DNA from 2 places in the Leptolyngbya sp. DQ-M1 genome. Region 1 is predicted to be linked to the other one. Evidence: predicted binding sites of a transcription regulator. Region 1 holds the regulator's gene; the other holds the start of a gene.
What was found. Region 1 encodes HrcA, which represses chaperone genes, less so after heat shock. Its sites were predicted from a motif close to ANTTAGCACTCNNNANTNNNGAGTGCTAANT; they were not measured.

Region 1 (12,469 bases):
GCTTACGCAGACGGTGAATTCCACTCAGCAGACCAGAAACGGCTAACCCTGGAAGTGGCGTAAATCCAAAAGGTACAGGCGTTGCGGCAGCCCCGATTTGGAGAGTGTCAATGACCCCTCCATTATCGCTGCTAGCGATGGAAACTTGGATTTCGTCAAATCCGCTGCTTCCTGTAAATCCATAGAAGTTGTTAGACCCAAAGAAGCCAGTATTAGCATTGAACGTTTCTACCGCTACGCCATTCAGTAAAGCAGTAAAGGTTGCTGTTCCTGTCACAGTTACCATTGCGAACGCTGCACCGCTCCGAGGGGTACTGAATCGAATAGAAAAAGGATTTCGTGCACCAGAACCAAGACCGCTTGAGAAATTTGTCAAGTTTCGACCAGTGATATTACTACCGTTGCTATAGGTCGAAGCGAAAAGGTTGGAAAATGTCACTCCTGGGTATCGGTTGGTAATGACAGTTCTATCACCAACAGTAAGATCGTTGAAGTCGATCGTTTGAGCCGGATTTGAAATTCCAGATGACGCTCCATTAATCGCTAACGCATGAGCCGGGGCAACATCAACACTCGAGGCTGCGATCGCGATCGTCGCTCCGATTTGAGCGACGATCGTACTCCTCACAATAGAATTCATCGTTTAACACCTAGCTAGGGGAATAAAACTATTTTGTCGATCGCCCAACTTGCGACATCCATAGTTCTACTCACCTTTTCCCTGCATCTTTTGAGAAAATACGGGACATATACCCAAGCCAATTTCCGTCCTATGCCCTTTTCTCAAATCACTGTTCAAGACCTCGCCCAATGCCTCGATAATCCCAATATTCAATTCGTCGATGTGCGCGAACCCTGGGAAGTAGAAACCGCCTCGCTCCAGCCGTTTCAAAACTTGCCGCTCAGCCAATTCTCCGAATGGTCAGAGCAAATTCACAGCAAGCTCGATCCAGAAACGGAAACCTTAGTGCTTTGTCATCATGGAGTACGATCGGCGCAGATGTGCCACTGGCTAACTCAGCAAGGATTTACCAATGTAAAAAACATTTCCGGTGGAATCGATGCCTATTCCGCGGCGGTCGATCGCTCAATTCCCCGGTATTAGGACGATTCCGTTGGTTTTGCTACGATGCGTGACCCAAATCTAAAGTAAAAATAAGGGAAATGCTATCTTAGTCTCAATCCGATAAAACGCGATCGTTCTTGAAAATGTCCTTAAATCCTCCGCTTAATAACCGTCAACAACGAGTTCTCTGGGCAACCGTGAGGCATTACATTGCCACGGCAGAACCTGTGGGATCAGGCGCATTGGTCAGAGAGTACAATCTCAGCGTCAGTTCTGCCACGATTCGCAATGCAATGGGACACCTGGAAAAAGTCGGACTTCTGTTTCAGCCGCACACTTCAGCAGGTCGAGTGCCCTCAGATTCGGGCTATCGGATCTATGTCGATCAGTTGATTCAACCCTCGCCAGGAATCGCTGTTCAACTAGAGCAAATCCTGAGCGATCGCCTCAACTGGGACAAATGGAGCTTTGAAGCCGTCCTCAAAGGAGCCGCACAAATTCTTTCAACTCTAAGCGGCTATATTGCGATCGTCACCCTGCCAATGACGAACACAACGCAAATCCGGCATCTTCAACTAATCCAGGTTGATTCGGCTCACGTCATGCTGATTCTGGTAACGGATACTTACGAAACCCAATCGGTCTTAATGGAGATACCGCCCTCGGATCTTGATGCCGAAAGCGTCGATCGAGAGTTGAAAATTCTTTCAAACTTCTTATCCGAACAGTTGCGCGGTCGATCGCTCTCAGAAATCCAGCGGTTAGACTGGGGCGAACTGGGGCGAGAGTTCGATCGCTATAGTTCGCTCTTGACTTCTGTGCTTGCGGATCTATTACACCGCCTAGCACAATCGGCTTTACCGTCGCAGTTGATGATTAGCGGCGTTTCGGAAGTGCTAAGACACCCAGAATTTTCAGAACTGAATCAAGTGCAAATGATTCTGCAACTGCTTGAAGAAGAACAAGATCAGCTTGTACCACTCATTTTTGATCAGCCCGATTCAGACGGTCGGCGCGTTTCGATTCGGATTGGTTCAGAAAATCCACTAGAGCCGATTCGGGCTTGCTCATTAATCTCATCGACCTACAATCGCGGAACGGTTCCCGTCGGAAGTATTGGCGTTTTAGGTCCGACTCGGATGCTATACGAAGATACGATCGCGCTCGTCGAAGCCACCGCCGATTATCTGTCGGAAATGTTGAGCTAGAACAGCACTACCAAGAGCCAATGACAGCCGCATCGCCTGAAACGAGAATTCGATGCGGTTGTCATTGGGACTGATTCGAGCCTCTATCTGGGTGATTCAGATTTCATCGATGACATATCGATCGAGAAGCGGTACTTCACATCGGACTTGAGGAGTCGATCGTAAGCTTCATTCACCTTCTGAATCGGAATCACTTCCACATCGGCGGTAATATTGTGTTCCCCGCAGAAATCGAGCATTTCCTGAGTTTCGGCAATCCCACCGATATTCGAGCCAGAGAGATTGCGCCGTCCCATAATCAGACTGAATGCCGCAACCTCTAGCGGCTTCGGCGGTGCGCCAACCAAGGTAATATTGCCATCGCGACTGAGCAAATTAAGATAGGCGTTAATATCGTGAACGGCAGCGACCGTATCGAGAATGAAGTCAAAGCTACCCGCGTGTTTCTGCATCTCGTCGGCATTGCGAGAAACGACCACTTCATCTGCACCCAGACGAAGTGCATCTTCCTTCTTGTCCGGTGAAGTCGTGAACACCACCACGTGAGCACCGAGCGCATGAGCAAATTTCACGCCCATGTGTCCCAATCCGCCAAGACCGACCACACCAACCTTCTTACCTTTGGTCACGCCGTGGTAGCGCAGGGGCGAGTAAGTCGTGATACCTGCACAGAGGAGTGGCGCGACTCCTGCAAGATCGAGATTTGGGGGAACGCGCAGCACAAAGCGCTGATCGACCACAACACTTTCGGAATAGCCGCCATAAGTGACCCTGCCAAGATGCTTGTCTGGAGAGTTATAGGTGAGCGTGACATTGGGACAGAACTGCTCGAATCCTGCTTTGCACTGGGGGCAGGTTCCATCTGAGTCAACCATGCAGCCCACTCCCACAATGTCATCGGGCTTAAATTTGGTCACTGCTGAGCCGACTTCAGTCACTCGCCCAACGATTTCATGTCCGGGAACGACTGGATAAACCGTAGACATGAAGCTACTCCACTCATCCCGGACTGTATGTAGGTCAGAATGGCAGATGCCGCAAAAGAGGATTTCGATTTGGACATCATTTTCGGTCAGATCGCGCCGCTCGATCGTATCGGCTGTGAGCGGTGAGGTTGCACTCGCAGCCGAGTAAGCTTTTGCTTTGTACATGAATTAATGCTCCGCTGGGTTGACTTCTAATGCCTGGTATTTTTCAGCGAGTTCGTCCGACTCAGCGATCGCAATCCCTGAGCCTGATCGGTCACTTCGTTTAAGCATTGCAGCGCATTTAGGCTGCGGAGATATCCCACTTAGGACGCACTTGTGTAATTAAATCTAATACCGAAAATATCCTAGTCGTCGCCAGTATTGTTGCACTCGTGATTCCCATTGCTGCCAATACTCATCGATCGCACTTGGCTCAAACCAAAAGATCTCCGCAGGCGTTTCCGGAATCGCAACGACCAGCAAGGCATGACAGAGGTTGAGGTTATACTCGCGATATAGCTGGTTCACGGCTCCACAATACGCTACTAACTGAAGTGGATAATCATACAAGCGATCGACCGTTTTCTTGGGTCGATCGCTTGTTTTCCATTCACAAATGCAGGGCACGCCCTCATAACTGGCAACGCAATCGACCACTCCGGCATATCCCAATTGATCGTGAATCACCACCCCTTCAATCAATCGCACTTGCTCGATCGCTCTTAACACAGGTTCAACACTCTCCCAATACGGGCGAATCGTCTCTGGACAATCGACTTCCTGCCCTTGCAGGAATTTCTGAATGTAGCGATGCGTTCCGGTGCCGCGCCGACTCGCGGTTTTGGTAATTTCTGCTGCCTGCTCGACTCCAACTCGCTGCTGCCAGTTAAATAAGCGCTCTCGGTCTTCACGCGGCTTTGTCGCATTCAGAATCGTGGTCACACTGGGAATGCGATCGCCATTCGCATCGACATAAAACTGTTTGCCTGCTTCTCGGACAGATTTGGACGCATAGCGCGGCAGTTCAGACACCATTGATTCCTCAAAAATTGCTCTCGATCGTACCTAAAAAATCAGGCGTTGAATCCCTCAAACTTCTAGCTTCTTCAACCACTTTGAAAACTGTCCTAAGTTCAGAAACTTCTGCGGAAACCTAACGGTCATTGTTGAATATAAAGCGTAGAGAACTGAGCCAAAATGCTGCACTTCAAACAAAGTTAAAGATAGTTCTTTAGCCGGATGCAGGAACTTTTTAGCTCATTCAAACATCTACGTAACTAACAAGAAAAAACTCTCTCACGCTTGGGAACGGCTACCTATGTATAGCACTGTAAAATCTGGCTTAGCTTTGACTTTGGCACTCGGTACGATCGCAGGTGCAGCAGCTCCAATGATTATGGTAGCACCTGCTTCGGCTCAAGCAGCCTTCTCTGATGTTGCTTCGGATAACTGGGCTTCTCCATTTATTCAAGAATTGGCTTCTCGTAACATTATTGCTGGATTTCCTGATGGCACATTTCGCCCGAATGATCCGGTGACTCGCGCTCAATTCGCTGCAATTTTGCTCAAAGCATTTCCGAATGCGCCACGAGTAAATACACCGATCAATTTCTCTGATGTTCCCAGCAATTATTGGGGACTTCAAGCGATTCGGAACGCCTATGCAACAGGATTTCTTGCAGGATTTCCAGGCGGAACATTTCGACCGAATGACAATATCCCTCGTGCTCAAGCTTTGGTGTCTCTGTCAAACGGTCTGAGATACGCCAGCACTCAACCTGCTGACTCTGTGCTTCAGGTTTACACCGATGCGTCCAACATTCCTGGCTATGCTCGCAACAGCATCGCCGCCGCCACCGAACGCCGCATTGTCGTCAACTACCCGGATGTCCGCTTCCTCAACCCGAACCAAGTCGCAACCCGTGCGGATGTTGCTGCCTTCGTTTATCAGGCATTAGTCAGTTCTGGACAGGTCGCCGCAATTCAATCGCCTTACATTGTCGGTCAAGCGCCAACGCAGCCTCAAGCGATCAATATTCCTGCTGGAACTGCAATCCCGGTTCGCTACGATCGCGCCGACAAGATCCTGCTTGCGAAAAACGAACCGCAACCCACCCCGGTTACGCTCACCGTGGCTCAAAACATTGTGACCTCTGACGGAACAGTTTTGATTCCATCGGGTAGCCAAATTGCTGGTCAGCTCACGGTTTCTCAAGGTGCAGCCCAGTTCACCGCCTCGGAACTCATTCTGGCGAATGGTCAGCGAGTCGCGATCGCGGCAACTTCTGATCCGATTACAACGACAGAAACGGTGCGTCGTGGTGCAAGTACAGGCACAATTCTTAAGGATGCGGTGTTGGGTAGCGCTGCTGCTGCGGGAATTTCTGCCGTCACCGGCGATCGTAATATTCGCGCCGAAGAAGTCTTGATTGGAACTGGAGTCGGTGCTTTGGCAGGGCTGATCTTTGGGGGCGATCGCGTTGATTTAATTTCCATCCGTCCTAACTCGGATCTAAATCTCCGCCTCACCAGCGCCTTGACCTTACCGCGCTCCTAACCCTTACCTGCGGGGGGTTCCTCAACTTCGTTCTTCAGCAACTTCACAACAAAACTTGTTCCTCGCTGCGGGGGGTGGTCGTCTTGAGCGATCCAGCCCTCGCTTTTTAATGGGCTAAACACCTGAATCGACCCGTGCATTTGTTCAATCAATCGGCGAGCGATCGCCAGCCCCAACCCTGTCCCTGGAATATCACCATCCGCCTGCACTCCCCGATAATGCCGCTCAAATAACCGCTCTAAATCCTGCGGCGGAATTCCATATCCCGTATCGCTAACCCAAACATTCACATAATCGTCCCTATGATTTGCCCGGATATGCACCTCTCCGCCTAACGGTGTATATTTCAAAGCGTTATCGATTAGATTACTTAATACCTCACGCAGCGCCCCAGGATTGGCAGAAACAAGGGGGAGGGGGTTTGGAACTTCGGTTCTAAGCGCCAGCCCTTTTTCTTGCGCGATCGCGCCTGCCGTTTCAAGCAGTTGCAGCAAAATCTCATTCACCAAGCAGGGCATCAACTCCAGACTAGAAGTGGTCAGCACCCCTGCGGGCAGCAAAGGAATCGGACGACTCACCAGCGAGGCATCCTCCGCCAACACATCCACGGAATCGAGGTCGATCGCCTCGTCAAACTGCTGTAAAAGCTCCTGTAAACGATCGCTTTCCCGCAGAATACTGCCTGCAATCTCACGATTTGCATCGGTCGCCTGCATCCGCTTGACCAACAGCTTTCCAAACGTGCGGAGTGCCGTCAGTGGACTCTTTAACTGGTGCAGCAAATTATCCAACACATCATGCTGCTGAGATTGCCTTGATCGATGTTGGCGCTGAGCCTGATCGAGCCACTGCGCCCGCTGATCCATTACACAAGCCAGCGATAATGTATTAGCAATGCGCTCTACCTGCGATCGCTCCCAGGTTGTCCAAGGACGATCCTCACGCTCGGTCACGAGCAACCCGAACACTAATTCTTCATGAATCAGCGGCAAAACTAATTGCTTTGGCTGAGTTAGTCCGCTCGATGTCGTCACCTCTGGATACGACTCAACGGCTGCCGGAAGCGCCAGCCGATTTGATCGCTCCAGCGTCCCAGCCGCTTCTGGGTAAGCTGCAATCGGCATCAAACGCGCTTGAGAACTCTCAACTAATTCTTCCGTCAGATAGATTACGCTGAGCGATGCCCCCAGTGCCTGAGTCAATAACGCAATTTGCGATCGACACAACTCAATGAATTCGCTACTTGTGGGCATTAGCATCTCTTCTTCGGCAGATTTTAGAAAAATAAGGATTGACGATAAGTAATTTTTCTTATTAATTTAGTAGATAGCTCTGATCCCCAACCTTTTGCATCCGTTTGTCTTAACTTTTGTGAGTGTAACTCCACTCCTTTTGATGACCTAGCAGGAATTCGGAAAAAGAAAATTAAGACTTTGTATAGATGCGTTAAGAGAAGTTGAAGTCTAGGGCAGGAGCTGATATAGTTGCGACGGGTTTTGTAACGATCATTACAAGTTTCGGCAGTTTGGAACCTAAGGAGGTAAAGGGTTTGGCAAGGAGACGTAAACGCAAGAGTCGGCGGCGGCAGGAAGGAAGACGGATTTTAGAAAGCGTTCCTCAATTTAGCATTGAGTGTGGCGAAGATAAACCCGTTACTGCTGCTCGCAAATTCATTCACTCTGAAGGCATCGTGCCGCCCGCGCTGTTGCTGGTCAAGAGAAACGAGCATACCACAGATCGATACTTCTGGGCAGAGAAGGGATTATTTGGCGCACAATATGTGGAAGAAAATCATTTCTTATTCCCCAGCTTGCGAACCTCTGAAGATGAAGTGGATGCTGTCGTTGTTCCGTCCCGGAGCCGATAGACGTTTTTGCCATTGGCAGAACCTTTAAATGGCTCGGCTTATCGGTCTTTGCTTGCTCTGAATGCGAAGTGCAACTGTAGCTAAATTTTGTTACAGGTTCAGTTGAGCAAGTTAATATAAAGCATTCATCTGACAAAAGCTCCCTTCAACGCAACGAAGGGAGCTTTTACATTTGATCGGTCTGACGGTGCTAGATCCGAAGCAGAGCTATTCTGATTTCAGTTCTAAAAATCGCTGCAACTCCGCTAACTCATCCCGGTGTGCCTTTACAGTAATCACGCTCTGCGATGCGGCATCTAGACTCGGCTCTACTCTAAGCGATACCTGCTCAACTCGCCCTGCCCCTTTCCAGTAAAAGACTCCTGCCAAGGGCGACAGGAGCAATAATCCAAACCAAAAATTTGACCAGTCGGGCAGCGCCATCGAGAGGATGAGCACAAAGCACAGTACACCGATCGAGGCAAGCAAGGACAGAAAGACTGCTAGGAACACGCTAGGGCGAACTACGCCTTCAAATGTAACCTGATTATTCGCTGCGTCGATCGCCGCCACTCGATAAGAGCGCTGCCCGAAGTAGGAGCGCAACTGAGACAGCAGAGAATCTTCGGATTGGTCAGACAGCAAGCGCACCTCCTGAGTTCGATCTTTGACTGAGGCGCGAATGAAGAAAAACAGCCCAATCATTAATAGAACGGTGAGAAGAAGCGTTGAGGCAATTACAGGCTGAGTCATGGCGCAACTAAAGAGCAATCCCAATTACACCATCAGTTTAGACAACAACGGGACATCGATAGAACTCCGCTGCTTATTTCTCAGCCCCACTAACCTGGGGAATTCCTGAATTCTCGTGCGCGGTTTCGCGTTTAACGGCATATTCGCGCCAGAGTCGAGCAAGATCCTGTGCCTGCGGCATGGCTTCAGATTTAATCTGATACATGCGGCGGGGACGACCCCGACCTTCGACTTTTTTCCAGTAGCCCGTGACCATTTCTTCATCTTCAAGAAACTTTAAGGCACTGTAGAGAACTGTGTCCGATAGTCGATACAGCGGATATTCTGTTTCAAGCAGTTGAATTAATTCAGTTCCGTAAGAATCTCCCCGTAAGAGGACGGCGAGAACGTAACAGACCGCCAGTTCTTTATTGAGATAGAAAGGTGGCGGATCTTTGAAAAATTGGTAAATATCCTCAAATTTCATCTGTCTGATTCCAGGTATGCGACAAATCACTTGCTTGAGAAAGCGACACGAAGATCGAAAACTCAGCTTTGCTTCCTAGATTAACAATCACATATCGGAGGTTGCCGTCCCTCTAAAGGGTTAATCCTTCAGCGTGAAATATTAAACTGGCTCGAATTGCAACTTGGCACAAACACACTGAACAACTCCACAACTCAAATGACAACTAACATTTGAATTGATATTTAAGCTGTCAGCCTGAATGAGCTTCACAATTCGATCGCAGACTGAGCGAATCGGCATCGCTTTGAGTTAAACAATTTTAAGAAATCGGTGCTTAAGAACATAGGGCAATATTCAGTCTTCATCTTGACTGCACTGTGTAAATAGCACCCAGCAGCCTATGCGCTTTTCTTAAAACAGCCATTTCATTAAGTTGCTTAGCTTCTGCAAATTGTACCTCTCGATTCTAAACTTGAAATTCTAATTTGTGGGTTAGGAAGTAAATTTACAATCGCTGTATCATACGGAATTCAAGAATTTGGCGATATTTGAAGAAATATTTAGATTATTCGCAATCTTGGCAGATTTACGATCGACAGTCGCCCAAATTGATAACGCAATCTAATCTCTGCTTAGTTTGACCTCTTATCAGTTCGATCAACTTTTGCCAATCTACAAACTTGCTGAATTTCAACGAAAAATTTTAGTCTCCTTGTGACCGTCAAAACCCAAAATTTTAGCCTGTCGGGTTTAAATTGGCAGAAGTTTTTTAGAGAAATCGCTAGAATTCTCATTAATCTTAGGGGGCGAAGCGATTAGGAGGATTATTTTTAGACCGCTGACTAAAAATGTCCAAGCTGGAGTAGCGAGTAGACGAATGCCTCCAAGAAAAGTTCCCAAAGGCTGCGGGTCGATCGTTGCGTGAGCGATCGCGAATCTTGGAGAATCAAACTAAAACCGCCGCCCCAGTAATCGCTGCTTCACACCTTCAGCAATCTTTTGACCGAGATACTCAGGAATTAAACTTTCATTCGGGCCTAATAAATACAAAATTAGCCGCGTTCGTCCACGCCAAACGAGCAAATTCGCATTCACGACCAGCAAATCTTCCTGCCAGATTGCGTACATCACTTTGTAGAACAATCCAGGCTGATTATCTGCTTCAATTAGCAGCGCGGGCAGGTGGAAGACTGGATCGACATAGAACTCAGTCTCAACCTGTTCTAGTCCTGCATCCAGGTTAAACTCAACAGCCAGCATTTCTTCGACTTCAAACCGTCCCGCCAAGGCTTCTCGAATCGCCCGACAGACATTTTCAGCCGTCTTGTCGGTCAGGGCTTTGCCGCTGCGCGACACAATCAGCTTAATAAACACCAGCATTGGTGGGTAGATTTGTCCATACAGGCTGAGACTGTGAATTGTCAAGCCATAAGCTGCCAAAACCCCGAAAATATCGCTGAGCAAAAAGGACTGGTTGCGGTAGGCAAAATGCAGCGCACTTTTTGTTCCCTCGGTTTTTAGCTCGATCACGGCTTGTTTTGACTTATACAGTTGATAAGCCAATCTGAGATTTTGCAGTTGAATTTCGCTGCTGACGAACTGCTCATAAAACTGCGGGAACGCCCGATTAAAGCGCTTTAACAGTTCTAACGTAGAGGATTTTAGACCCAAAGCCATAGTGGAGGAGACCGCTGCTCAACGACACGCAGATAAATAAGTCAAAACTAAAAAATATCGATATGGAGACTGACAATTGCTAACATTTCCCCAAAATCAGGAGAATGCAACTCAAATCCGAGAGATATACTAGCTATTACTGCTTCACTGTGATGACCTTGGCATGGGTTTTTGGAAAAGCTTATTTAGTAGCACGGATGCTTCGATCGAGAAACCAGCCTCGACGGAGAGTTATGTTGTCCCCGGATCAACAGAGGGAACAACGACAGGCGATCGCGCCAACTCGCGGGTCTTTTTCTCAACAGAGCGAGAGATTGATCTTTACGAGCTAGAGGAGCTGTGCGATGCGGTGGGCTGGTCGCGTCGCCCCTTGAGAAAGGTGAAGAAAGCGATTCAGCATAGCTTTCTAGTGGCAACAATGTGGGAGCAGCGGGGTGCGTCGCGGCGACTGGTCGGATTCGCGCGGGCGACTTCTGACCATGCGTTTAACGCAACGATCTGGGATGTCGTAGTGCATCCGGATTTCCAGGGCAAGGGGCTAGGGAAAGCGTTGATGAAGTTCATGATTAAGAAGCTTCGGAGCGAGGATATCAGTAATATCACTTTGTTCGCTGATCCGCATGTGGTCAATTTCTATCGAAATTTGGGATTCATGCAAGATCCAGAGGGAATCAAAGGAATGTTTTGGTACCCGGATTAAAGTGCAATCCGGGCATCTGCATTTTCAGAGTTCCCCAGACTGTGAAGCAGGGATACGATCGCGTAGATGAAATTCTTGAATTACCGTAGGCTTCGTGCTTGATGAATCCACAAGCCGATGTAATCTGTCGTAGGACAGAGATCGCGCCGTTGCATCGTGGAAACGTAAAGCCGCAGCAGTTGGCGGTGGAGTTGACCGATCGAAGTTTGCGCCAGTTGTGGGGGCGAGGCAATGCCTGCGTGAAGGAGCAGTCCAGCGTACTCACAGCCCACATTAGGGATACGGGCGAGGTCGGCAAGGGCAACCCATTTATTCAGTTGGCGAATTGGCACTTGCAGTTCAGTTGCTAAAAGGTTTCTCTGATCTTGCGTTTTACCCAGTCTAAACAAGTCTAGCGTTGTGTGAATGTGACGATCGTTCAGTCGAGCTGCATCATCGGCAGCAAGACCCGGAAGTAGGTCGATCTCCCAGCTTGCCGAGGGAATGCCTGCTGATTTTTTCGATGGCTTTGCGGAAGAATGCGTCACGGTGTCCTCGAACAAAATTAGAACATTTAGTTTAACAACTCGAACTCTCCAAAGCAAAGTTGTAGCGAGTTTACTTTAGCTTGTGATAGAACTAGAGATAGATCAGATGAGCTAACCTCTATCATTTGATAGGGTATCGAAGCCTTCAGAAAACGAATAAAACTTTCATTTACAGTTGTACTTTCTAACAGTTTCACGATCGAGATGGTTCGTTAACAACAAATTCCTTAGCATTGCCACTTAACGATGAACACCGAACTGACATCAGACCTTAAACCGATTCGCTGCCTCGACGATGCGATCGAACGCTGTCAACGCCTTGGGATGCGTCTCAGCCGCCAGCGTCGATTTATTCTCGAATTGCTTTGGCAAGATCAGGAACATTTATCGGCGCGAGAGATCTACGATCGCCTGAATCGCCAGGGCAAAGAGATTGGGCATACCTCGGTCTATCAGAATCTAGAAGCGCTGTCCGAGCAGGGGATCATCGAGTGTATTGAGCGATCGGATGGGCGACTGTATGGCAATGTTAGCGATGCTCATAGCCATGTGAATTGTCTGGACACGCAGCAGATTTTGGATGTTCACATCGAGCTTCCTGAAGAAATCATTCGACAGGTAGAAGCAAAGACGGGTGTGCGGATCACAGAATATCACATTGATTTTTATGGCTATCGAGCGCAGTAGAAATCAACGAGTTAGAGTTATTTTTTACAGCG
Region 2 (12,469 bases), on a different contig from region 1:
GCTGTGAGTGAGATAAGCGACATGCTGAACTCCCGCGCCGTGATTGTATTCTAGAAATTCTTGAATTTGAGATTTTCCTTTGCCGATCGCAGGTTCGTTAATGGGAAGTTTGATCGTACCTGTGGCATTCTGCATTACAGAGGAAGTGAGTGCAGAATACTCGGTTGTAATCGTTTTGTCATCAAACTGTATTAATAGACTTAATCCTAAAACGTTCTCAAAAAACTTTACCCAGCGATTCATTTGTCCTTTCTCAACGTTCCCAACAATGTGGTCAATCTTGATTAATCCAGCATCTGTATGAGATTGAGTTAGACGTGGAACAAATTCTGGAGCAAAAACGCCGTGGTAACGATCGCGTTGCACAAATTTAATCAGCGTATTGCCATATCCATAAATTGCAGCATAGCGATAAGTTCCCATTTCGTCTGATTCTTCGGTCACTGGCACTGCTATCAGAGCGCCCCGTGCCATGCTGGTTGCAAAAGCTCGATCAACATCCATCACCCTCAACGCAATAATCGCAACATGATCGCCGTGCTTAGCAGTTTTAAGCGCGATCGGATGATCTGAATCAAGCGCAGAACTCAACACTAAGCGAATTTCGCCTTGCTGCATGACATAGGAGGCAACATCACGGGTTCCAGTGTCGAGTCCTCGATAGGCGATCGACTGAAAGCCAAAAGCGCGGTCGTAAAACATCGCAGCTTGTTTTGCATTGCCGACATAAAGTTCTAAATGATCGAAAGCTTGAATCGAAACAGCATCACTCATGCACACCGTCACTCATAATTGAAGGCGACATCACAGAATTATAAAAATTCATATCATTCCGCAGCAAATAACCCTAGTTTTTTATCTAAAAATGTAGAACCAGACTGAAAATCAGTCTAGTGGCTTTATCAGGCTATGAGCAAATTTAAGACAATAAATATACCTTTAGAGAGATTGCCAAAGCTTTGTACTATTGTGCAAATTGACGTGAACTAATTTCAACACTCGATAATTCAGCTTCGTATGAAGTTCTTGATAACTTTAAAGTTGATGTTGACAATCGCTTTAGCAATCTCACTTATACAGATTTTGCGTAGGTTTGGAATTCGATCGTTTGTAGCTGTTTCTGGTGCTGTTCTAAACTGAACGCTTTAACTTCTGGTTGAGCTTGCGTCGTTTCACGCTGAGATTGAGTTGCTTCTGCACCATTATTCATAAACAGAATGTCCGTCCGTTGAAAACGATCTTAAAACTACTCAAATCTTGGACACTAAACGCATGCTCAGCACTAGCCACGACGATCGCATTTTCTACTCCACAGTTGTTCTAGAATTCATCGTTCCTAATGGTAACAAAGCAGCGTTTCGCAAATGGAGGGATGATCCAGATAAAACTGTTTTCGACCTATGATTGGTTAAAATCGCTGCAATCGTGGTCACCTGCGGTCGTTACGCTGGTCAACAATATCATCATTTCTTCGCTACTCACCTGGGCAGTGATGCCGCAGATGACAAAACAGGTGAATTTCTGGCTACAGCCTGCCTTCCCCGATTCTGGGCGAAAAACAGACCTGATTGGAACTGAGATCGTCTTTATTGCCTTCGCATTTATGGTTTCGCTATTCAGTCGAATCTAATTCGTCAATTCCTGCATCCAGCGATTGACCTGCATCCGCAATCTCTTTTCCGCAATGTCAGCTTCCGGGATGCGCTCTAGGGCGCGGTAATAATCCGCGATCGCAAAATTCCAGTCGCCTGCTAAATGATGTGCCCGACCCCGCGCTCCGTAGAGATGTGCCTCTAGCACCGAGTGATCATTCAGCGGCGAGGAAAGCAGTTGCGTAATTTGCAGCGCCTGTTCAAAATTCTCAATCGCCTGCGAATACAGTTCGAGATCGCGAAACGTAATTCCCTGATTCAGCCAAGCGCGAATATTGGTCGGATCTAGATCAATTGCTCGATCGTAATCTGTGATCGCTTCGATTAAAAGCCCCTGAGAGGCGTAGTAATTAGCGCGGTTGTTGTAGGCACTCGCAAGTTTAGAATTGAGGCAAATTGCCTTGTTATAGTCTTCGATCGCTGCGTCCAAATGCCCACACTGGAAATGCACCAACCCGCGATTATTGTAGTCGGTTGCATTTTCAGGATTGCGATCGATCAAAATGGTCAAACCTGCAATCGCTTCGAGATAGTGACCTTGTTTCGCATCCGTCAGGGATTGCTGGCGCAGTAAGCGATCCTGAGCAACGGGATCAAGCCAGACCGTTTGCGAACGGGTGGACTTTTTGGGCGATGAGCGATCGGCTTTCAGAGAGCGACGACTCACCGCATTCGCACGACCCACATTCACAGTTCGTTGTTTCGATTGCTTGCCATCTAAAAAAGTCCGACCGTTCATACCATCCTCACCATGTCTATGAACTAAACTTACCGACTTACCCCGCTGATGTTTACTGCCCAAGTGCCATAACTGAATATGTCCACGGTCAGATCTTGCGTTTCTTCTCCGTCTTTGGAGCCATTTCCCTGAGCGGATTCTAAGCCTCAGTAATTCCTACACTGCTGATTGATTCGATTTCTGAAACAGCCAAATCGTTCACGAAATCCTGGCGCTTTACAGAAACTTTGTATTAACTTTGCATGATCTTGAACTTTCCCCCGTATAAACACGAACATGCCAACACTCGAAAGATAATCTGTAGAATGGCGATACTGTCTGCGCTTATGCCAAATTTCAAATTGACCCAGGCGAAGTTGATCGCTCACAAAGTGACAGACTCGATCGCAAAACCAAAGCTCTAAAACATTTGCACTGTTAGAACGCTGGAGCGATCAGCGATAATGCAAGAGAGTTTTCTGAACTCGATCGCGCTTTCAGAACATCTTGGAGAAAAACTGAACTTTCAGACGAATTCAAGATCAAACGGGATACGGTAGGGTTGACATAATCTTTGGGCTTCTAGAGCTTGATCGCGCTCTAGGGGCTTGTGATTGAAGCGAGTTTGGCGCGAAATTGTCCAGTTATAGTGTGCGATCGTATGAACATTGACGGCGTAGGGTTGGAGACAAACAATTTATGAAAGCCATGATTCTGGCGGCTGGGAAAGGCACACGGGTTCGACCAATTACGTACACGATTCCTAAGCCGATGATTCCGATCCTGCAAAAACCAGTGATGGAGTTTTTGCTGGAGTTGCTACGTCAACACGGCTTCGACGAAATCATGGTGAATGTGAGCCATTTGGCGAATGAGATCGAAAGCTATTTCAAAGATGGGCAGCGTTTCGGTGTCCAGATTGGCTATTCGTTTGAGGGTCGGATCGTAGACGGAGATCTTGTGGGCGAGGCAGTCGGCTCAGCAGGCGGGATGAAGCGCATTCAAGACTTCTCCCCCTTCTTTGACGATACGTTTGTGGTACTTTGTGGCGATGCTCTAATCGATTTGGATCTCACAGCAGCAGTGAAGTGGCATCGGGAGAAAGGATCGATCGCGACGGTGATTATGAAAACGGTCGATCGATCAGAAGTTCCAAGCTACGGTGTAGTTGTAACCGACGAAGACGGCAGAATCAAGGCATTTCAGGAAAAACCATCGGTTGAAGAAGCCTTAAGCACGAATATCAATACCGGGATCTACATTTTTGAACCCGAAGTTCTAGACTACATTCCATCCGGTGTTGAGTTTGATATCGGTAGCCAGTTATTTCCGAAGCTAGTGGAAATGAATGCACCGTTCTATGGATTGCCGATGGATTTTGAATGGGTCGATATCGGCAAAGTTCCAGATTATTGGCAAGCCATTCGCGGCGTTCTCAAAGGCGAAATCAAAAATGTTCCGATCCCAGGACGTGAAGTGGCTCCGGGAATTTACACGGGGCTAAATGTGTCAGTCAATTGGGACAAAGTGGATATTCAAGGCCCGGTTTACATTGGCAGCATGACTTGTATCGAGGACGGCGCGAAAATTGTAGGCCCTGCAATGATTGGACATAACTGCTGGATTTGTAGCGGTGCGACCGTGGATAACAGTGTCATTTTTGAATGGTCGCGTTTAGGGCCAGGAGTGCGATTGGTCGATAAGCTGGTCTTCGGGCGGTTCTGTGTAGACAAGACAGGCGCAACGATCGATGTCCAAGCCGCTTCACTCGACTGGCTGATCACCGATGCGCGTCATGAAGTGCCAAGACATCCCGCCGCAGAACATCAAGCGATCGCGGAACTGTTGAATGTCGATACCAAGGTTGCAACTTGAGACCCTTACCCTTAAAATTGCCGCGATCGTGAACGAATTAGCCCCCCTAAATCCTGCAAAATCGGGAATTTAGGGGGGCTAAATGGTTGTTTAGAGATGCTTGAAAGAGTTATCTCGAAGCAGCATTAGAGAGCGTTCGGTCAAGCAGTGGACGCACCAACGCTTGATGCTTTACCAAGGTTCCAATCTCAGCTTGAATCGGCAAAACATCGAGCGAATCGAGCGTTGAACAATATTTCAGATCTTCCATGCAGTTCAGCCGCAGCAATCGCTTACCGTGGCTTGCGTGATACATCAAGCTCAGCAAGTTATCTTGCCACTGTTGGTAAAGCGAAACCGCGCCAACCAGTTCATCATTACCGACCAAATCTTCGAGCGGGCAGCCCAGTTGATCCGCCACGCTTTGCACGATCGCACCCGCACAGACGGTATCTTCGAGCGCGAATGATCCTTCCCAGCCAGCCCCGACGATCCAAACCGTTTCGGGTTGATGCTCGACCAGATATTTCACGACAGCGTGACGATTAATCAATGCCGCTGCCAATACAGTCGGACAAGCTTGAATTTTCTGGAGGGCGCGAGTTCCGTTTGTGGTGCTAATAAACAGTTGTTTTCCGCTCATCAAATCGGGCGTACAGTCGAGCGGCGAGTTACCGAGATCGCAGCCTTCTACCTTACTTCCGCCTCGTTCTCCTGCCCGTAAACGCTTCTCCGGGGGTAGCGCCTCGCTTTCTTGGACGAGCTTCTCCATATCGCTGAAAACATGAACTGCATCCGCTCCAGCAAACAGAGCAGTCGCGATCGTGCTGGTTGCTCGCAGTACATCAATCGCGATCGCACAATCAGCAGCGTTTTGTCCAGGTGTGAGTTCGGGCGTGTGGAATACTGAAAATTTCATAGGGTGTAGAGTGTAGTGACTGCGGCAGGAAAACTTCAGGTGAAGAGGAGTCGCCGCTTTCAGGATACTAAATACAAAGACAGAAGACGAAATATATCTTAGCGGGGTTGTTATAGATTCTACTCAATGATACCTCAAAGTGGCTATTGGAAATATAATATGCAGCATTGCTTTCGTTCGCTCCATTTGCGCTTCGAGGAGTCGTAATGATTCTTGAGCAAAACTAGACTCCCTCACCGCTTAGGATGTTTCTAGAGTCAAACCTAATTCTCGAAGGTGTAGAAGCGATCATGTCACAGCGCCCAATTATTCTTGGTATCGTTGGCGATAGTGCGGCTGGGAAGACGACGCTAACTCGTGGAATTGCTCAAGTGCTGGGTGAAGAGAACGTAACGATCATTTGCACCGATGATTATCACAAGTACGATCGCGCTCAACGCGCTCAGATTGGCATCACTGCCCTGCACCCGGACTGTAATCATCTAGACATTATGCAGCAGCATTTAGCGCTGTTGCGATCGGGTCAGCCCATTCTCAAGCCAAATTACAGCCACAAGACTGGAACGTTTGAAGCCCCCACCTATATCAAGCCGAATCGCTTCATCATTATCGAAGGCTTGCTAGGGTATTCGACTCGTACAGCCCGCGATTGCTATGACGTGAAGGTATACCTTGCGCCGCCAGAATCCCTGAGAGCGCAATGGAAAATTAAACGCGATACGCAAAAACGGGGTTACACCGAAGAGCAAGTTTTAGAAGAGTTACGCAAGCGCGAACCGGATTCAGCCGAGTATATTCGTCCGCAACGGGCTTGGGCGGATATGGTCGTCAGTTTTTGTCCACCGGAGCCGTCTCCGAATGTGAATGGTCACTTAAATGTGAAATTGGTGCTACGTCCTACGATTCCGCATCCGGAGCTGACGCGAGTGGTTGGGGATGACGCACCCACACGATCAGCGATTCGATTGGGACTCGATCGCGATATGAGTAAACCTGTCGATGTGTTGGAGATTGACGGACACGCAACAAAAGATCAGGTTGTGGATCTAGAGCACTTTATTTGCGATGAGCTTCCGGCACTGTCGAATGTGTGCAATCCGACTGGTGATACTGAACTCGGGAAGGTATCGGGAACCACGGGCGAGATGATCCAGAGCTATCCCTTAGCCATGACGCAATTGTTGATTGTGTATCACATGCTCAAGGCAACGAAAGCGCTCTAAGGTTGGCTTTCGACATCAGGCGATAGGCTGACGGGCGGACGTTCGATTTCTCCTTCGCTGTAGCCCAGATCGTAAAAACTGGCGGCTTGTGGGTCATGCTCTGGGGGATTCTTCGATCGACCCGCCCAGGCATCCTCTTTTCCACGATCGAACCAGTCTTGGTCAAGCATAGTATCACTACCACTCAGCATGATTAGATTGCTCCTGATACGAACTTTGACCCAATTTAAATTCTTGCAAGCGTGAATGTATCACCCCAATGGTGAGTTATCGAGAAGCTGACTGAATCCTATTGAGATCATTATTCCAGAGCATTAAACTCCGATCGATATCTCACAATTCCCTCGCAGCTATCTAATACACCGCTTTCTAACTCCAGCACCATAAACGCTTCATCTGGGACTGTGTACTCACATCTCAATCCCTTACGCTTAGCTGGAATAAACCCAAAGCGCGAATAATATTCAGGATGACCTAGCACGACAACCGCTTTGCAGCCTAAGCGATCGCACTCCGTTAAACCCTGTTGAATCAGCAATGTTCCAATGCCTTGTCGCTGATAATTGGGTAGAACTGCGACCGGTGCAAGTCCGAAAATAAATAGAGCAGTGTTGTCGATCGCAACTGGACTAAAGAAGATGTGCCCAACAATTTGATCGGATGCAACTGCAACAAGGGAAAGGGTTGGGGTAATGGGGCGCAATCGATCGACTAAATCTGCCTCTCCCGATCGCCCAAACGCAGCAATATTTATTCGACGGACTGCTTCGATATCTTCCAGTCTTTCCGCTCGAACTTGCATAACACCCTTAAAACAGCAATCTCTCAATCAGAATACCTTGAGCAGCCCGATAATCGTCATCGTTCCTTCCGCAACCCCTTCGTTCGGTAAGCCGTACTCTTTCTAAAGTTGCATTCGATCGCTGGCTTCGCTAAATTAGCACTCAGGGAGCGAGAGTGCTAACTCAAAACTCCAAAAGCCTGTAGACTGGTAAACGTTGAAAAAAACCGACAGGCGACCCGGTTGAATCATGTATTCAGCCGCAAGTATTTGATCGTTTGTTGCTCATCTAGATTGTTGGAGGATTTGTATGGCAGCCATCTCTCTTAGCGTGTCCACCGTAACACCGTTGGGCGATCGCGTATTCGTGAAAGTGAGCGAAGCTGAAGAAAAAACCGCAGGCGGCATCATCTTGCCCGACAACGCTAAAGAAAAGCCCCAAGTTGGCGAAATCGTAGCGGTTGGTAATGGCAAGCTCAACGAGAAGGGCGAACGTCAGCCCATGGAAGTGCAAGTCGGTAATAAAGTGCTGTACTCCAAGTATGCCGGAACCGACATCAAACTCGGTGGCGATGATTACGTTTTGCTGTCTGAAAAAGACATTCTGGCAGTCGTTTCATAGTTTTCTTGACTCTCTCTTTTCTGTAAACCTTACAAAGCTTTCAACACACTATGGCTAAGCGCATCATCTACAACGAAAACGCTCGTCGCGCTCTGGAGCGCGGTATGGACATCCTTGCCGAAGCCGTTGCTGTCACTCTAGGCCCTAAAGGTCGCAACGTGGTTCTGGAGAAGAAGTTCGGCGCACCTCAGATCGTGAACGACGGTGTAACGATCGCCAAAGAAATCGAACTCGAAGATCACGTTGAAAACACGGGCGTTTCCTTGATTCGTCAAGCAGCTTCTAAAACCAATGATGCGGCTGGAGACGGAACCACGACTGCAACCGTTTTGGCACACGCGATCGTCAAAGAAGGAATGCGGAACGTTGCCGCAGGTGCAAACGCAATCCTGCTGAAGCGCGGCATGGACAAAGCAACAACCTTCTTGGTAGACAAGATTGCTGCTCATGCGCGTCCAGTTGAAGACTCAAAAGCGATCGCACAAGTCGGTACAATCTCTGCCGGAAACGATGAAGAAGTCGGTCAAATGATCGCGTCCGCAATGGATAAAGTCGGCAAAGAAGGCGTAATCTCGCTGGAAGAAGGCAAGTCGATGACGACTGAACTCGAAGTCACCGAAGGGATGCGCTTTGACAAAGGTTACATCTCGCCCTACTTCGCAACCGACACCGAGCGGATGGAAGCAGTGATGGATGAGCCGTTCTTGCTGATCACCGATAAGAAGATCACCCTGGTTCAAGACCTCGTTCCGGTGCTCGAACAGGTGGCGCGTGCAGGTCGTCCGCTGATCATCATTGCAGAAGACATCGAGAAAGAAGCACTGGCAACTTTGGTTGTGAACCGTTTGCGCGGTGTGCTGAACGTGGCTGCGGTGAAAGCTCCTGGATTCGGCGATCGTCGTAAGGCAATGCTCGAAGATATCGCAGTTCTCACGGGCGGTCAGTTGATCACTGAAGATGCAGGTCTGAAGCTCGACACCACCAAACTCGATCAGTTGGGTAAAGCGCGTCGTGTCACCATCACTAAAGAAAACACGACGATCGTTGCAGAAGGCAATGAAGCACAAGTGAAAGCTCGCGTTGAGCAAATCCGTCGTCAAATGGACGAAACCGATTCTTCCTACGACAAGGAAAAGCTGCAAGAGCGCTTGGCTAAGTTGGCAGGTGGTGTTGCAGTGATCAAAGTTGGTGCAGCAACCGAAACCGAAATGAAGGATCGTAAGCTCCGCCTTGAAGACGCGATCAACGCAACCAAAGCGGCTGTTGAAGAAGGTATCGTTCCCGGTGGTGGTACAACCTTGGCTCACTTGGCTCCGGATCTTGAATCTTGGGCATCGAGCAGCCTCAGCGGCGAAGAGTTGATCGGCGCACAAATCGTGGCTCGTGCATTGACGGCTCCTCTGAAGAGAATTGCTGAAAACGCAGGTCAAAACGGTGCGGTGATTGCTGAGCGCGTCAAAGAGAAAGAATTCAACGTCGGCTACAACGCTGCAACGGGTGAATTCGTTGACATGCTCGAAGCAGGTATCGTTGACCCTGCTAAGGTGACTCGTTCTGCACTTCAGAATGCGGCTTCGATCGCAGCAATGGTGCTGACGACCGAGTGTATTGTGGTTGACAAGCCTGAACCGAAAGATGGTGCTGCGGCTGGCGCTGGTGCTGGCGGCGGTATGGGCGACTTCGATTACTAATTTGAGTCTCTAAAACTGAAAGCGCGATCGTTCTTGAAAGGGAGCGATCGCGCTTTTTGCTATCAAAAACTTTCTACAAACCAAGAAAAACCTGTAAACCATGCCTGCCAAAGATTTGTATCACGATGCGATGAAAAATGCTTTGAGCAAGGATGGTTGGATAATTACAAAAGATCCGCTGACGATTGAATACGAAGAAATTCAGGTTTATGCAGATATGGCAGCAACAAAGCTATTTGCGGCTGAACGGGATGCTAGGAAAATTGCAGTAGAGGTTAAAAGCTTTATTAGTCCTTCTCCAGTTCGAGATTTAGAACTTGCACTGGGGCAGTACATTATCTATCGTAGTTTTCTCACGCTTACTGATCCTGATCGACAAGTCTATCTCGCAATTCGTGAAGAAGTTTTTAACAGCTTCTTCCAGCTCAAAGCAATTCAAACCATAATTGAGCAGAACCAAATTTTCCTGATCGTGATCGACACTACAAACGAGGTCATTGTGCAATGGACAAACTGATCCAGTACCGGACGATTATTAAACAAGTTTTGACTGGTTATCAGAATCTAGTTCCACATTCTCCCGATGATGAAGTCGAAAGCTTACTGGCATTCGATGAGGAGCGTGATCAGTATCTCTGGTTTCGATCGGGTTGGCAAAACAAAAAAAGAGTTCGACACATCACAATTTACATCCGAATCAAAAACGCTAAGGTTTGGGTTGAAGAAGATTGGACAGATTTATGCGTTGTAGACGATTTACTTACAGCAGGAATTCCGGCGACAGACATTGTGCTTGGATTTCAACCACCGGACGTTCGGCAGTATACAGATTTTGCGATCGCGTAATCTCAGAACGATTGATGTTCGACTGCTGACTTCGATCTCTAAACAATTTTGCAATTAATTTGCGAATCACGAAATTAATTCTGCAAATTTCGGTTAATCTGGCTCTAGATCCAAAGAAAGATCGATGGTTCTGATTACCGGGTGTAGCGTGGTGGATAAACATAAGCCGAAAGATGGCGCTGATAGTGATATGGCTGATTTCGATTTCTAAATAAATTTGCAATTAATTTGCGAATTACAAACCCAATCCCGCAAATTCTGGTTAATCTAGCTCTAGATCGAAAGGAAGGTCGATTTTTCAATTGAATAAGAAGAAGACCTGGTTGGAATAAGCCAGGTCTTTGTCTTTCGAGGGCTGCTTCTGTTTAATATTGGTTTTATGGAGAAAAATGTTTAATAACGAATGCGAGCAAAATTTTATATCAAACAGTACGGAATCAGACTGTAGAAGAAAGTTGAGAACTGCAAAGTTAGCACCAAACAATAGGAGATTAGACCATATGAGAGAAAAATCGAGAACCACAATGAAAAGAAAATTGAAAAATATTTTCATAGCTGCGTCGGTATCAGTTATAGCTTGCGGTGCCTTTACGTTTACGGCAAATATTAATAAAATATTAATAAAAATATTCACAACTCCGAAAACTACTCCAGTAACGTCACTAGAGATAACAATAGTAAAGCTAACAGCAGTGAAACAACTTCAGATAATAGTTCTACCATCATTAATAACAATCAGAAGTACACCTATATTATTAACCAGCCCGAAAGAGATTCCTCTCGCGATAACAAGATTGCTGAAGATTGCCCATGTCAAAGCTCTACATCACAACCTGCTCAGCTAAATAGATGTAGTAAGCTTAAAGGCAGTCTGCCAAGCGAAAAGCAGAAATAAGAGACTAGGTGCGTGCTTGCTTCTCAAGGGGGCGCGCCCTATATTTCTATAAGCAAAATCACGATCGAATCACTTACGATTAATCTAGCAGCGTTCAGCAAGTGCCATGACCTTCACAACGCCTGAAGCTTCGATAAAGTTGACTCTTGCGTTAACAGACGACCAGTTTTTTCAACTGTGCCAAGACAATCGGGATTTGCAGTTTGAGCGCACAGCATTGGGAGAAATCATCATTATGCCGCCGACTGGAAGCGAGTCAGGACGACGCAACACTAAAATTACAACGCAAATAGACAATTGGAATGAGCAAACCCAACTCGGAGAAGTTTTCGATTCCTCCAGCGGGTTTACACTTCCGAATGGCGCAAGTTATGCTCCCGATGCAGCTTGGATTCGACGAGAACGATGGGAAGCCCTAACGCCGGAACAACAGGAAAAATTTGCGCCCATTTGTCCTGATGTGGTGATTGAATTGCGGTCTAGAACTGACTCGTTGCCAAAACTGCAAGCGAAGATGCGCGAATACATTGAAAACGGAGCAAAGTTAGGTTGGTTGCTCGATCGACAAAATCAGTGCGTTGAGGTTTATCGCCCTGAAAGAGAAACAGAGATATTGCAAGCCCCTACAACAATCTCGGCTGACGATATTTTGCCTGGATTCACATTAGACCTACAAAAGATTCTCTATTAGCCACACTAAAAAGCGCGATCGTTCCACTTCAAAAACGATCGCGCTCCCTATCTCACATAAACTTAGCCCAGAATGCCGCCGAAGAAGTCGATCGTCTCTTTCAACGCTTCAATGAATCGATCGATCTCCTCGCGAGTATTGTAGAAATACAAACTAGCGCGAGCAGTCCCCGGAGCCTGCAACAATCGGTGTAATGGCTGAGTGCAGTGATGCCCAGATCGGATCGCAATGCCTTCTTGATCCAGCAAAGTCGAAAGATCATGAGGATGTAATGCCCCGGCTGTAAAAGAAGCTAAAGCGGCTCGCCCTCCACCGTCTGCATCTGGCTTGGGTCCGTAGATTCGCAAATTCGGAACTTCTGAAAGTCGCTGGAATAGATATGCTGTCAACTCTTCTTCGTAAGCTCGAATCTTGTCCATGCCGATATTGGTGAGATAGTCAACCGCAGCACCGAGCGCGATCGCTTCTGCAATCGCCGGAGTCCCCGCTTCAAACTTGTGCGGCAAATCAGCATAAGTCGAATGATCTAAATACACATCGGCAATCATCTCACCACCACCGAAAAACGGAGGCATCG

Region 2: groES (co-chaperone GroES) is a predicted target of HrcA. The motif match lies at 7,302-7,332, and genes of this name have one in related genera.

The regions. Positions count from the first base shown of each region.
Region 1 is NZ_JAMPLJ010000001.1:375,942-388,410, reverse strand. It holds gene NC981_RS01850 (hypothetical protein) at 1-640, opposite strand, end outside; gene NC981_RS01845 (rhodanese-like domain-containing protein) at 773-1,105, shown strand; gene hrcA (heat-inducible transcriptional repressor HrcA) at 1,210-2,274, shown strand; gene NC981_RS01835 (NAD(P)-dependent alcohol dehydrogenase) at 2,358-3,425, opposite strand; gene NC981_RS01830 (PD-(D/E)XK nuclease family protein) at 3,591-4,277, opposite strand; gene NC981_RS01825 (S-layer homology domain-containing protein) at 4,561-5,799, shown strand; gene NC981_RS01820 (GAF domain-containing sensor histidine kinase) at 5,796-7,052, opposite strand; gene NC981_RS01815 (DUF3155 domain-containing protein) at 7,349-7,666, shown strand; gene NC981_RS01810 (cofactor assembly of complex C subunit B) at 7,874-8,398, opposite strand; gene NC981_RS01805 (PadR family transcriptional regulator) at 8,472-8,864, opposite strand; gene NC981_RS01800 (hypothetical protein) at 9,798-10,523, opposite strand; gene NC981_RS01795 (GNAT family N-acetyltransferase) at 10,687-11,223, shown strand; gene NC981_RS01790 (DUF4332 domain-containing protein) at 11,304-11,750, opposite strand; gene NC981_RS01785 (Fur family transcriptional regulator) at 11,997-12,437, shown strand.
Region 2 is NZ_JAMPLJ010000003.1:172,389-184,857, reverse strand. It holds gene hppD (4-hydroxyphenylpyruvate dioxygenase) at 1-774, opposite strand, end outside; gene NC981_RS10660 (hypothetical protein) at 1,073-1,210, opposite strand; gene NC981_RS10655 (hypothetical protein) at 1,373-1,630, shown strand; gene NC981_RS10650 (tetratricopeptide repeat protein) at 1,627-2,391, opposite strand; gene NC981_RS10645 (NDP-sugar synthase) at 3,070-4,245, shown strand; gene NC981_RS10640 (2-phosphosulfolactate phosphatase family protein) at 4,355-5,143, opposite strand; gene NC981_RS10635 (phosphoribulokinase) at 5,434-6,366, shown strand; gene NC981_RS10630 (hypothetical protein) at 6,363-6,557, opposite strand; gene NC981_RS10625 (N-acetyltransferase) at 6,668-7,168, opposite strand; gene groES (co-chaperone GroES) at 7,458-7,769, shown strand; gene groL (chaperonin GroEL) at 7,820-9,460, shown strand; gene NC981_RS10610 (XisH family protein) at 9,561-9,977, shown strand; gene NC981_RS10605 (XisI protein) at 9,965-10,306, shown strand; gene NC981_RS10600 (Uma2 family endonuclease) at 11,308-11,892, shown strand; gene NC981_RS10595 (SufS family cysteine desulfurase) at 11,955-12,469, opposite strand, start outside.